One region of the Bradyrhizobium sp. CCGE-LA001 genome, then DNA from elsewhere that is predicted to be linked to it. Evidence: riboswitches for the same ligand, from Rfam matches in the RefSeq annotation. Region 1 holds a riboswitch; each other region holds the start of a gene.
What was found. A riboswitch is a leader RNA that binds a small molecule or an ion and turns the genes downstream of it on or off. The one in region 1 is predicted to bind cobalamin.
Positions count from the first base shown of each region.

Region 2: it holds a riboswitch for cobalamin, as region 1 does, so the genes downstream of both, BCCGELA001_RS38145 (TonB-dependent receptor) here and BCCGELA001_RS23700 (TonB-dependent receptor) in region 1, are expected to answer to the same signal.
Region 3: it holds a riboswitch for cobalamin, as region 1 does, so the genes downstream of both, BCCGELA001_RS14795 (energy-coupling factor ABC transporter permease) here and BCCGELA001_RS23700 (TonB-dependent receptor) in region 1, are expected to answer to the same signal.
Region 4: it holds a riboswitch for cobalamin, as region 1 does, so the genes downstream of both, metE (5-methyltetrahydropteroyltriglutamate--homocysteine S-methyltransferase) here and BCCGELA001_RS23700 (TonB-dependent receptor) in region 1, are expected to answer to the same signal.

Region 1 is NZ_CP013949.1:5,068,316-5,071,439, reverse strand. Features, by position in the region: partial or broken gene BCCGELA001_RS23705 (alpha/beta fold hydrolase) at 303-545, shown strand; cobalamin riboswitch at 786-983, shown strand; gene BCCGELA001_RS23700 (TonB-dependent receptor) at 1,362-3,124, shown strand, end outside.
Region 2 is NZ_CP013949.1:3,203,658-3,206,781, reverse strand. Features, by position in the region: gene BCCGELA001_RS38145 (TonB-dependent receptor) at 1-1,376, opposite strand, end outside; cobalamin riboswitch at 1,567-1,770, opposite strand; gene BCCGELA001_RS14810 (histidine phosphatase family protein) at 1,845-2,417, shown strand; gene cobT (nicotinate-nucleotide--dimethylbenzimidazole phosphoribosyltransferase) at 2,410-3,124, opposite strand, start outside.
Region 3 is NZ_CP013949.1:3,200,028-3,203,151, forward strand. Features, by position in the region: gene BCCGELA001_RS14785 (cobyrinate a,c-diamide synthase) at 1-784, shown strand, start outside; gene cobA (uroporphyrinogen-III C-methyltransferase) at 781-1,512, shown strand; cobalamin riboswitch at 1,552-1,771, shown strand; gene BCCGELA001_RS14795 (energy-coupling factor ABC transporter permease) at 1,809-2,486, shown strand; gene cobF (precorrin-6A synthase (deacetylating)) at 2,533-3,124, shown strand, end outside.
Region 4 is NZ_CP013949.1:6,243,151-6,246,274, reverse strand. Features, by position in the region: gene BCCGELA001_RS29025 (nodulation protein NodZ) at 1-276, shown strand, start outside; cobalamin riboswitch at 790-990, shown strand; gene metE (5-methyltetrahydropteroyltriglutamate--homocysteine S-methyltransferase) at 1,092-3,124, shown strand, end outside.

The DNA.
Region 1 (3,124 bases):
CTCACTCGTTGCGGGGGGGGGGGGGCGGCTTCTGGTTCCGCTGGTCGTCCCAAACCAATTCGCCGCAAGAGCACTTGAGTACTCGGACGCTGCCAGTTTTGGGGCTCCACAATCGCTGCAGAAGATGGGTCGGCTTCTCGCACTTGGGGCAGCAGATCGGAGCTTCGAACGAATCTTGTGACATAGGACGGCTCTGCATTCGAACCATGATCTTACACCAGCCAGGCCGCTCCGAAATTAAACTAGGAGAACTGCGCAGTTCGCAGTCCTCCACCCCTTCAAGATCGCGCGTGCGCCTGTGCGCGCTGGCAGCGTGCCTGCGCGGCACGCGCGACCTCATGACGAGGCAGCAGGCCGCACGCATCGAGGTGCCGGTGCTGATCGCGGTCGGCACCGCCGACGACGTCGTGGGCTCAGGGAGCGCGCTCGGCGCGATCATCCCGGGCGCGCAAGTCCTCGACTTCCCGAACCGCGATCACATGCGCGCGGTCGGCTACAAGGTCTACAAGACCGGCGTGCTGGAGTTTTTGTCACGGCGGGGGTGAGGGAGTGGTGGTGAGGCAGTGTGGTTGTTGCCCCGATTGTTTCGAGGTGTCTCATCACGAGGGTTCTCCCTGGGGCGGAAATCAGGCGTCATTTCGAAGGAGATAGGGACGTCGGCAACAAGCTACGACCGGACTCGCCAGCAACCAGGCAGAAGAACTAACGGCGTTGGGTGCGGTGACTGGATCACGCGCCGACTTCCGCGTCAGCAGCACGGCTAGTTGACAGTTCTTTGCAAAAAAAACTAGTGTGATTGCGACGGTTCTCCTTCGGGAGATCAATAGGGAATACGGTGCGGGGGTCTCCCCCAACGCCGTGGCTGCCCCCGCAACTGTAAGCGGCGAGCCTTCGCCAAACGCCACTGGGCCCTGCGGGCTTGGGAAGGCGGCGACAGGCAACGACCCGCGAGCCAGGAGACCTGCCGTCAGTCGTGGTCACACGCGAGCACATTGGGCGGGGTGTCCTGGTGGGTGTGGAGCTGCCTTCCTCTCGAGGCAGAGGCCAAACTGCGTTCGCGGTGACGTGCCACGTTATCGCGAGTCCTGTTTATGACCTCCCATACGTTTTTCGCGCCACGGCATCGCCGTGTGTCGTTCCTTTCGGTTGCATTCTCCTGCCTCGTTCTGTCGACCGATGGCTGGGCACAGTCCGAAAGGCCGGGCCAAACACTTGACCCTGTGGTGGTACAGTCGCCGGCAAGGCTTCCGAACGCTCGCAGCACCCGCCGCAGCAGCGATGCAACGCGCGCCGCGCGCTCACGCCAACAACCAAGCGCATCGGCCGACGCGCGCGCTCCGGCGGTCAACCCGGCAGGCCCCTTGTTCGCCGCACCGACGCTCAACCTGACCGGCGCAAGCACGGCCGGCAGCCGCCTCGGCTTGACGCGGCTGCAGACGCCGGCCAGCGTGGAGGTGATCTCCGCTGAAACCATCGCCGAACGCGGCCAGCAGAACATCCTGGACGCGGTGACGCAAAACGCGACCGGCTTCACGGCGAGTCCGGCACCGGGCAACGGCGGCGTCTCCTTCAACACCCGCGGCTTCACGGGCCTTGGCTCCGTGATGACGCTGTACGACGGCACCCAGCTCTATATCGGCGCCGGGACGGTGACTTTTCCGTTCGACACGTGGTCGACAGAGCGCATCGAGGTACTGCGCGGCCCTGCCTCGGTGATGTACGGCGCGGGCGCGGTCGGCGGCGCCATCAACATCGTTTCGAAACTACCTTCGTGGGTCCCTCGCAACCAGGCAGAAGTTTCGCTGGACAGCAACATGACCCGGCGGATCGCGGTGGACAGCGGTGGTCCGGTCAGCAAGGACGTCGCCTATCGCATCACCGCTTCCGGCAACATGTCGGACGGATGGGTCGATCGTGACAACACTTCGAATGTCGCGCTTCATGCCGTGGTGCAGATCAGGCAGAACGAGGACGTCACCTGGACGCTGTCGACGGACTACGGCGACCGCCACCCGTCGCGCTACTTCGGCACGCCGCTGATCAACGGCATGCTCAATGAATCCCTCCGCTTCAAGAACTACAACGTCAGCGACAGCCACATCCGCTACCAGGATAGCTGGAACCAGGCCAAGACCGAATGGCAGGTCGCCGATGGCATCTCGCTTCAGAATACACTGTACTATCTGAACTCCAAGCGGCACTGGAAGGACGTCGAAAGCTACGCCTATAATCCTGCCACCGGCCTCATCAACCGAACCAGCTATATCGAGATCTTTCACGATCAGCAGCAGGTCGGCAATCGCATGGACGCGAAATTCCGCGGCCATGTGCTGGGCATGGCCAACGAATTCTTGGCGGGCTTTGACGTCAACAGCATCAATTTCACCCATACCAACAACTCGCCCTATGGCGGCTCGTCATCCGTCGACCCGTACAGCTTCGTTCCCGGGGTGTTCAACAGTCCGAACCCCACGGTTCCCGGCTACGGCAGCGTGACCAACCAATACGCGCTGTTCGCCGAGAACCGGCTGTCGGTCACCGAGCAACTGTCTTTGATTGCCGGTATCCGCCAGGATGAGCCGACGATCACGCGCACCGACTATGTCACGCCCGCCAACAGCTTCGAGAAGTCGTTCTCCTCCACGACCTGGCGCGCCGGCGCGGTCTATACACCCGTCAAGGACCTCGCTTTCTATGGCCAATATGCCACGGCCGTCGATCCCGTCGGAGGACTGATCTCACTGTCATCGGCCAACAAGAGCTTCGAGCTAGCCACCGGCAGACAGATCGAAATCGGCGTCAAGCAATCGTTCTGGGGCGGACGCGGTGAATGGACTCTGGCCGGCTACGAGATCGTGAAGAACAACCTGCTGGCCCGCGATCCCAACATTCCGTCGCTGACCGTCCAGGTCGGCCAGCAATCATCGCGCGGTGTCGAAGCATCGGTCGGATTCCTGCTCGACTACGGCTGGCGTATCGATGCCAACACCGCCTTCCTGCGCGCGAAGTACGACGACTTCGTGCAGTCGGTCGGCGGCGTAGCCGTGAACTATGCTGGCAACGTGCCGGTCAACGTACCACAGATGGTCTCCAACATCTGGGCGACCTGGGCCTTCGCGCCGAA
Region 2 (3,124 bases), 1.9 Mb from region 1:
TTGTCGATGCGCGCCGTCTGCTGCTGTGTCGTGAGCAGGCCGTAAAAGCCACGGTTGGGATCGACCAGCGAAACGGAATCGCTGGGAAAGTTTGCGGCGCCCGGCCTGACGAAATCGAGATAGCTCGACGAGAGCGTCGTCACCAGCCGATTGTCGAAGCCTGCAATATTCGCATCCCAGATCAGGTCGGTGATGTTGCCGACCAGACGCTGGCTGTGTGCGACATAGAAGCGCTCGCGATCGACCAGGTTGGTGGTGGAGTTGAAGGCCTGGATCTCGTTGTTGAACCAGGTCCGTTCCGCGCCATAGCCATAGGCCTGGTTCTTCAGCGTCAGGTCAGGCGCCAGCTTCAGCTCGAAGCCGCCGCGCAGCCAGACCTCCTGCGCGACGTTGCGGTTGTCGAGAACGTTGTAGTTGGTGTTGAAGGTGCGGTCGTCGATGGTGACGGGCCCGAGATTGGTTCCGTTGTAGTTCGAGACGTAATTGCCGGAGACGATGCCGCTCGTGGCATGCGAGCCGCTATAGGCGACCGGCACCAGCGGTGCACCCCAATAGGCTTTCGAGCGATCCTCCCGGTACTCGATCGCGCCCCATATCTTGAGGCTGTCGGAGACGCTATAGTTGAGCTGGCCGGACGTGCCGAAAGTCTTGACGTTGGTGTCGTCGGCAAACCCGTTGAGGGTGGAGCGGCTGATGTCGAAGCGGTAGTCAAGGCCTTGAACATTGGTGCTGCCGCCCGAGCCGTAATGCGCGCGGAACGAGTTCAGCGTGTCCCATGAAAAATTGGCTTCGTTCCTGACAGGTCCGGTGTACGGCTGCTTGGTGACGAAGTTGATGGCGCCGCCGGCCGCGCCCTCGCCCGACATCAGCGAGGCCGGGCCTTTCAGGAATTCCACCGCCTCCAGATTGGCGGTGTCGACGATCCGCGAGGTCATGTTCTGCGGGCCGATCTTGATGCCGTTGTAGAGCGTGTTGATCTGGCTGTTGGTGAAGCCGCGCATGGAGAAGGCCGAAGGTTCGGCCGGGTTGTCGCCGGAGGTAACGCCGACCGCGCCTTGCACCACCTCGGACACGGTGCGATAGCCCTGCTCGCGCATGGTTTCGGCCGAGATCACCTCGACGGTCGCGGGGGTCTGCCGCACCGTAAGGCCGAGCCGCGAGGCGCTTTCAGCCACCGCATTGCAGTTGAGCGGCGTTGGCGCCGCGGCAGTCGGGACGACGGGCTTTGGTGCTGCGGTTGCCGGCCGGCGCGCAGGCGCACGGCTTGCGCTCTGCGCCTCCCGACCGACTGGCCTTGCCTGTTTGCGGGATTGAGCGGGCGACACTTCGACCGGCGGCAGCAGCTCGCGCGCCTGTTGCGCCAGGGCGGTCGGCATATCGACAAGGGCGAGCCACGTAAGGGATGCAGAGGCGAACAGGAACTTGCGGAGTCGTGCACTAGGGATGGAAGACACGTTGGGCCTCGGTATGACGTCAGTGGCACGTCACCGCGAACGAGGTCTCATCCTGGGCTTGTCAGCCGTCCGATGAAGCCGAATGTCTGTACTCCCCGACCGACATCTTCGCGTGTGACCACGGCTGACGGCAGGTCTCCTGGCTCGCGGGTCGTGACCGCTTCGTCGCCTTCCCGGGACCGAGGACCCAGTGGCTTTCCGACGAAGGATTCACCGCTTACAGTTGCGGGGGCAGCCGCGGCATTGGGGACAATCTGCCCCGCACCGCATTCCCTTTTCATTCCCTCTCGGGAAAACCGTCGCGAGCATCTAGGATTGCCGTGGAGACAGAGTCAATGTGCGAGTTGAGGCGCTGTGGCCACACTGACCAACTTCCTTGGAGACGAGCACATGGAAGGTGAGACCTTCCTCTGGCTGATACGGCATGCGCCGGTCGACGGCATCAAGGGGACGATCCATGCGGCCGACGCGCCGGCTGATCTCGGCGATCTCGCGCAGTTGCAGGCCCTACGGCAGCGCCTGCCGAAAGACGCCGCGAGCTATGCCAGCCCGTCGCGGCGCACGGTCGAGACCGCGCAGGCGCTGGGGCTCGTGCCCGAGTTGATGACTGAATTCAGCGAGCAGGATTTTGGCGAATGGACCGGCCGTCGGCATGACGACATCAGCGCAGAGGGCGAGGAGGCCTATGCGCGGTTCTGGCGCGATCCGGCGCGCGGGCGGCCGCCGGGCGGCGAGAGTTTTGAGGATCAGGTCGCGCGTGTCCGGCTTGGACTCTCGCGGATCGGCCCGGGCTCGGCGACGCTCGTCGTGCATTCCGGCACGATCCGCGCGGCGCTGTGCATCGCGCTCGATCTCACGCCCGCGGCAGCGCTCCGCTTCGTGATCGATCCGCTGTCGCTCAGCCGGATCGATCGGCTCGCGAGCGGCTGGCGCGTCGTTTCCGTCAATCAGCGTGTCAGCTAGGCCTATCCGGCACGTTGGCCTGCGCGAATGTCGCCATGCCGTTGTGGAGGCTGCAGGCGAGGCGCACCAGCGGCAATGCGATGGCAGCGCCGGAGCCTTCGCCGAGCCTGAGATCGAGGCTGATCAGCGGCTGAACGTTGAGCGCGCGCAGCACCAGCCGATGCCCCTGCTCCGCCGATTGGTGCGACGGCAGCAGGAACGGCCGGCACGACGGGTTGAGCCGCACCGCTGCCAGCGCTGCGACCGAGACAATGAAGCCGTCGATCAAAACGGGAATGCGGGCTTGCGCGGCTGCGATGATCGCGCCTGAGATCGCCGCGATCTCGAGACCGCCGACCGCGCGCAAGATTTTTTCGGGCGACGCCCCCGCAATGCCATGGCGCGCGATCGCGGCGTCGATCACGCGCGCCTTGTGAGCGCGGCCGGCGGCATCGATGCCGGTGCCGCTGCCGGCGATTTCCTCGGCACTGATGCCGAGCAGGCTTGCCGCAATCGCGGCCGACGCCGTGGTGTTGCCGATGCCCATTTCGCCGAAGATCAGCAGATCAGGCTGATTGGCGGCTGCGCGCGCGACGACGCGTTGACCCGCGTCGACTGCGAATGCCAGCTCGACAGGCGTGAGCGCAGCTTCGACACTGAAATCACGCGTGCCGGAGCGCGGCTTGTCCGTGACGACGCCCGTCATCTCCTCTGACGCCAGCGTGCCG
Region 3 (3,124 bases), 1.9 Mb from region 1:
CGCGCTGCCGCGCCATGCCGAGATCAGCCTGCCGAAGCGGCATCTCGGCCTGGTGCAGGCCGAGGAGCAGGCCGAGATCGGCAAGCTGATCGACGAGGCCGCACGCTTCGTCGCCGAGCATGTCGATCTCGACGCGGTGCTGCGCGCGGCTGCGGGTTGGTCACCGCAGCCGGCCGCGAATGGACTGAACGTCACGCCGCCGGGGCAGCGCATTGCGCTCGCCCGCGATGCGGCATTCTCCTTCGTCTATCCGCACATGCTGGAAGCCTGGCGCGCGGCCGGCGCCGAGATCGTGCCGTTCTCGCCGCTGGCCGATGAAGCGCCCGATGCGGACGCCGACGTCTGCTGGCTGCCCGGCGGCTATCCCGAACTTCATGCCTGCAGGATCGCCGCCAATGCACGATTTCGCACCAGCCTGCGATCCTTTGCAGAGACGCGGCCGGTGCATGGCGAATGCGGGGGCTATATGGTGCTGGGCGCCGCTTTGACCGACGCGGACGGTGTCCGCCACGAGATGGCGGGGCTGCTCGGTCTGGAGACCAGCTTTGCCAAGCGCCGCATGCATCTGGGCTATCGTCTTGCCGAACTGGCTGCGCCAATGCCGGGGCATCAGATCGGCGCACGCCTGCGCGGACATGAGTTTCACTACTCGACCATCCTCGCGCAGCCCGACACACCATTGGCGGTCGTGCACGACGCGACCGGCGCTGTCATCGCCGAGACCGGCTCGCGGCGAGGCCACGCCACCGGCACGTTCTTCCATCTGATCGCGGAGGACCGGTGAGCGGTTTTGTCTCTTTCGTCTCCGCCGGCCCCGGCGATCCCGAGCTCCTCACGATGAAGGGCGCCGCGCGGCTGCGCGAGGCCGACGTCGTGCTCTACGACGATCTTGCCTCCGGCGCGATCCTCGATCTCGCCCGGCCCGGCGCCAATCTCGTCGCGGTGGGGAAGCGGGCAGGGCGGCCCTCGACCAAGCAGCACCACGTCAACCGCCTTTTGGTCGACTATGCCGCAACGGGTGCGCGCGTGGTGCGCCTCAAGTCCGGCGATGCCGGCATTTTCGGCCGGCTCGAGGAGGAGCTGGAGACGCTGCGCGAGGCCGGCATCGGCTACGAGATCATTCCCGGCGTCACATCCGCTTGCGTCGCTGCCGCGCAAGCCGGCATTCCCCTGACCCGGCGCCACACCTCGCGTCGGTTCCAGTTCTTGACTGGAGCCGACGTCACCGGCGAGCTGCCGCCGAACCTGAATTGGGCGGCGCTGGCCGATCCGGAGGCGACCACCGTGGTCTATATGGGCCGGCGCACCTTTCCGGCGCTTGCCGCAAGATTGATCGAACACGGCCTCGCCGCGAATACGCCGGCGCTGTTCGCGGAATCCCTCGGCCGTTCCGACGAGCGGCTGGTGCGCACCACCATTGCCGAGCTGGCCGAGCAGCTTGCGCGCGGCGGCGCCGCTTCCACGGCTGCCGTCATCCTGTTCGGGGCGCTAGCGGGGGATGATCGGTCATGATGGCAACCCTTCAGGCCTTGACGCAGGCTCTGCGAAAGGGGCACAGAGGAGAGGCATGGTGCTCGACGCGGCGCAAAGCGCCGGAGCATAATCGGGAATGGGGATGGGCGGACCCAGTTGCGGCGCCCAAAACCCCAGCCGCCCCCGCGACTGTAAGCGGTGAGGGGCTCCGATCAGCCACTGGGCCGCGAGGCACGGGAAGGCCGGAGAACCCCAGTGAACCGCGAGCCAGGAGACCGGCCGTGCATGTTTTGAGGCCAAGGCCGTCGGGTGTGACGGCAGGAAGGATCTGAGCCATGCATATCGAACCAGGATTGGTGACGGGCGCCAAGCTCGCATTGAGTTACGCAACCGGCATCGCCGCAGGCGGCGTTGCCTTGAAGCTCGCAGTCGAAACCGTGCGCGAGCAGGGCATCGGCTCGTTCGCCGCGCGGACACTGGCCACGACGGCCCTCGTGTTCGTCTTCTTCGAGATCCTGCCGCACTTCCCGGTCGGGGTGTCAGAGGTGCACTTCATCCTGGGCTCGACCTTGTTCCTGCTGTTCGGCGCTGCGCCCGCCGCCTTCGGTCTCGCCTTTGGCTTGCTGCTTCAGGGCATGCTGTTCGAGCCGGTGGACCTGCCGCAATACGGCATGAACGTCACCACGCTGCTGGTGCCGCTGTTCGCGATCCAGGCGATTGCCACGCGCATCATTCCGCGCAACACCGCCTATGTCGATTTGAAGTACGGTCAGGCACTGGCGCTGTCGACCACCTATCAAGCGGGTGTTGTCGCCTGGGTGGCGTTCTGGGCGCTCTATGGCTCAGGCTTCGCGATGAGCAACCTCGCCGACATCGCGACCTTCGCGGCCTCCTATGCGCTGGTCATCGTGATCGAGCCGCTGGCTGATCTTGCCGTGCTAGCATTGGCGAAGTCCGTGCGCGGCGTCACCGCGCCCGGCTTGGTCACCCCGCGCCTGCACAACGCGGCGTAAGAGATCCAGCGAGGGGCGGCCGGTGCGGCCGCCCTTTGCGCTCGTCATGCTCACGCTCTCCTTGATAGGCATCGGTTGCGGCGATCCCGGGCAGCTCACGCGCGCCGCAATCGCCGCCATCAACGCGGCCGATCTTGTCCTGATCCCGCGCAAGGGGACGGCGAAATCCGACCTTGCGGATTTGCGGCGGACGATCTGCGCGGACGTGCTCACCAGCGACAAGACGCGCATCGCCGAGTTCGATCTTCCGGTGCGGGACGCGGGCGAGGCGGATTATCGCAAAGGCGTGGATGATTGGCACGATGCGGTCGCCGCGACCTGGTCGCAGACGATTGCAGATCATCTCGAAGGCGATGGCAAGGTCGCGTTGCTGATCTGGGGCGATCCTTCGCTCTATGATTCCTCGCTGCGCATCGCACGGCGGCTCCATCCGTTGCCTGATATCGAGGTCGTGCCCGGGATCACCTCGATTCAGGCGCTGTGCGCGGCGCATGCGCTGCCGCTCAACGACATCGGCGAGCCGTTCCTGGTCACGACGGGCCGCCGCCTGCGCGAAGGCGGCTGGCCGCAGGGCGTCGACACCGTCGTGGTGATGCTCGATGGCGGCACGGCCTTTCAGTCGCTCGATCCGGCCGGTC
Region 4 (3,124 bases), 1.2 Mb from region 1:
GGAATATTCCCCGATCTCTTCACAATCCCAAAGCATTTTCAGGCACCTCATGCTGGACCGCTACACAGTGCAGAACTTGGCACCGAAGGCGGTTTTTCTGCTTTAATTGAAATGTATCTCCTGGCCCGATGCGACACCGTCATTCGGTTTCCACCAACGAGTGCTTTCACCAGGTATGCTCGCCTCTTCGCACCACGCGTTATGGAGTTCGATTTGACGGACCCGACTCGGTTGATCCTCATTCAAGGATCGTCGGAACGGTTCGCGGATACATGACAGCCGAAAGCTGCAGCTCAACGTCTCGAATATTGGCTGCTAGAAGTTTGCGGCGATAGGTATGCCTGCTTGGATCAGATACCGGTCTGCTGGCGAGGGTAGATTGCGAATGATGTGGATCGTCTTCTAAGGTCATAGAAGAGTGGAACGGCGCCTGATGCCTTCGTGATCGAGGTGGCTAAAGTTCCAGGAAGCTGCCTGCGGTGCGGTGATCACCTGATCGACGGTTCTTGCGCCTGAATTTGTTCATTCGAAAAGTCCTACACGGCTCTCTCGGACAAACCGCCTCGCAACCTGCGGAATGATCAAGCCTCCGAAGCTGACAACCGGGCGCCTCGCGCGCTCGCTGTCTCGGACCATGAACCATGATCTAGCGATCGCCGGCGGCGGTCGCCGGCAAATGGTGCGGCAGGCGACCGAGGCAGCACGCCCCCAAGGTCGCGTTTGCCACAATCAATCGGCAACGAGGCGGCGGCGGAAATTCAACGGTTGACGGAACGATTGGTTTGCAGGTAGTGGAGTTTCGTTCGAGGTTCTCTGGATCCCGCTCGATCCGGAGCTAAGAGGGAAGCCGGTGTGATGCCGGCGCTGCCCCCGCAACTGTAAGCGGCGAGCCCCTGTCCAATGTTGTCACTGAAGCCGGTTGGCTTCGGGAAGGCCGGACAGCAGCCATGACCCGCGAGCCAGGAGACCTGCCCCGACAACATTTTCGTCCACGGGCGGGGTGTCCCGGTGGTGTGTCGCGAAGTTGTCGCTGCGGCGGCCTTTACCTGCGCATCCACCATCGCCTTGCCGCCAACTATGGGGTTGAAGCGGTGTCAAACATTTCACTTCCCGTTGCGACGCTGGGTATGCCACGCATTGGGCCGCGCCGCGAACTCAAATTCGCGCTCGAGAGCTACTGGGCGGGAAAGTCAAGCGAAGCGCAGCTCTTGGAGGCTGCGGCTGGACTTCGCCTCGCCAACTGGGCGCGGCAGAGATCGCTGGGCGCCACCATCATTCCTTCGAATGACTTCTCGCTCTATGACCATGTGCTCGATACCAGTGTGATGGTCGGCGCCATTCCCGACGTTTACGGTTGGGACGCAGGTCCGGTGTCACTCAAGACCTACTTCACCATGGCGCGCGGGGCAGGAGACGGTCAAGATGCGGGCCTCGCGCATGCAGATGATCGACACGGCCCGGCAGCACAGGAAATGACAAAGTGGTTCGACACTAACTATCATTACATGGTGCCGGAATTTCGCAAGGACCAGACCTTCGAGCTTTCCTCTCGTAAGCCGATTGAGGAATATGAGGAGGCAAAAAGCCTTGGATACCAGACGCGCTGCGTGCTGATAGGCCCGGTCACCTTTTTGAAGCTAGGCAAGAGCGCAGATCCCGCATTCAATCCACTGTTGCTGCTGGATCAACTTCTACCGGTCTATGTCGATGTCCTTCGCGAACTGGCCGCGCAAGGTGCTGAATGGGTTCAGCTAGACGAGCCCTGCCTGGTCCTTGACCTCGACGAATCATCCCGCGGGGCGTTGCGGCGGGTCTATGCCCATTTCGCAAAGGCGGTGCCCGGCTTGAAAATCATGCTGGCAACTTACTTCGGGAGCCTCGCAGACAATCTCGATACAGCCTTGGCCCTGCCCATTGCCGGGCTTCACGTTGACCTGGTGCGGGCCTCAGATCAGTTGAACGCAATCACCGAAGTTGCCCGGAGTGATCTCGTTCTCTCACTGGGAGTTATTGATGGGCGCAATGTCTGGCGCTGCAATCTGCAAGAGTTGTTCGACAGGCTGGCGCCCGCTATTGCGAAGCTGGGTCGTGACCGCGTCGAGATAGCCCCGTCGTGTTCGCTGCTTCACATCCCGGTTGACCTGGACCTCGAAAACCATCTCGATCATGATGTAAAGAACTGGCTCGCTTTCTCGGTACAGAAGATCAAGGAGCTTACGACGTTGGGAAGCGCGCTCGCCGGCAATCAAGCTCGTGCATCGCGCCTCCTTGCGGCTTCGAGGCGGGCGGCCGGGGCTCGCCAGAGGTCGTCCAAGATTAACAACCCCAACGTCACCGGGCGCTTGGCTGCGATTGATCAAACAATGCATTGTCGTCGCAGTTCGTACGCAACCCGGACCGAGCTTCAGCGGGCGCGGCTCGCATTGCCAGTATTCCCAACGACGACGATTGGATCGTTCCCGCAGACCGCATACATTCGCAGTGCCCGTGCGTCTCATGCACAGGGAAAGTTGAGTGACGCGCAATACGACCAGCTCCTCAAGGCGGAAACAGCGCGTGCAGTCAGATGGCAGGAAGAAATTGGACTTGACGTGCTCGTGCATGGCGAGTTCGAACGCAATGACATGGTGCAGTATTTCGGGGAGCGGCTGTCCGGATTCGCCTTCACAAAGCACGGTTGGGTGCAATCCTATGGCTCGCGCTGCGTTCGTCCGCCAATTCTGTTTGGGGACGTCTCCCGTCCGAATCCTATGACGGTCGACTGCTGGAGCTATGCGCAGTCACTGACCAAGAAACCGGTCAAGGCGATGTTGACTGGGCCGGTGACCATTCTGAACTGGTCGTTCGTTCGTGAGGATATCTTGCGGAGCGAGGTATGCCTACAGATCGCGCTCGCGATCCAGGACGAGGTCGTCGACCTTCAGAACGCCGGAGCGAAAATAATTCAGATAGACGAGGCAGCGTTGCGTGAGGGATTGCCGCTACGCAAATCACAGTGGAAAAGGTATCTCGATTGGGCTGTGAACGGCTTTCGCATTTGCTCCTCAGTCGCTGCCGACGAAACGCAGATCCATACTCATATGTGCTATTCCGAGTTTAACGATATCATCGATGCTATCGCGGA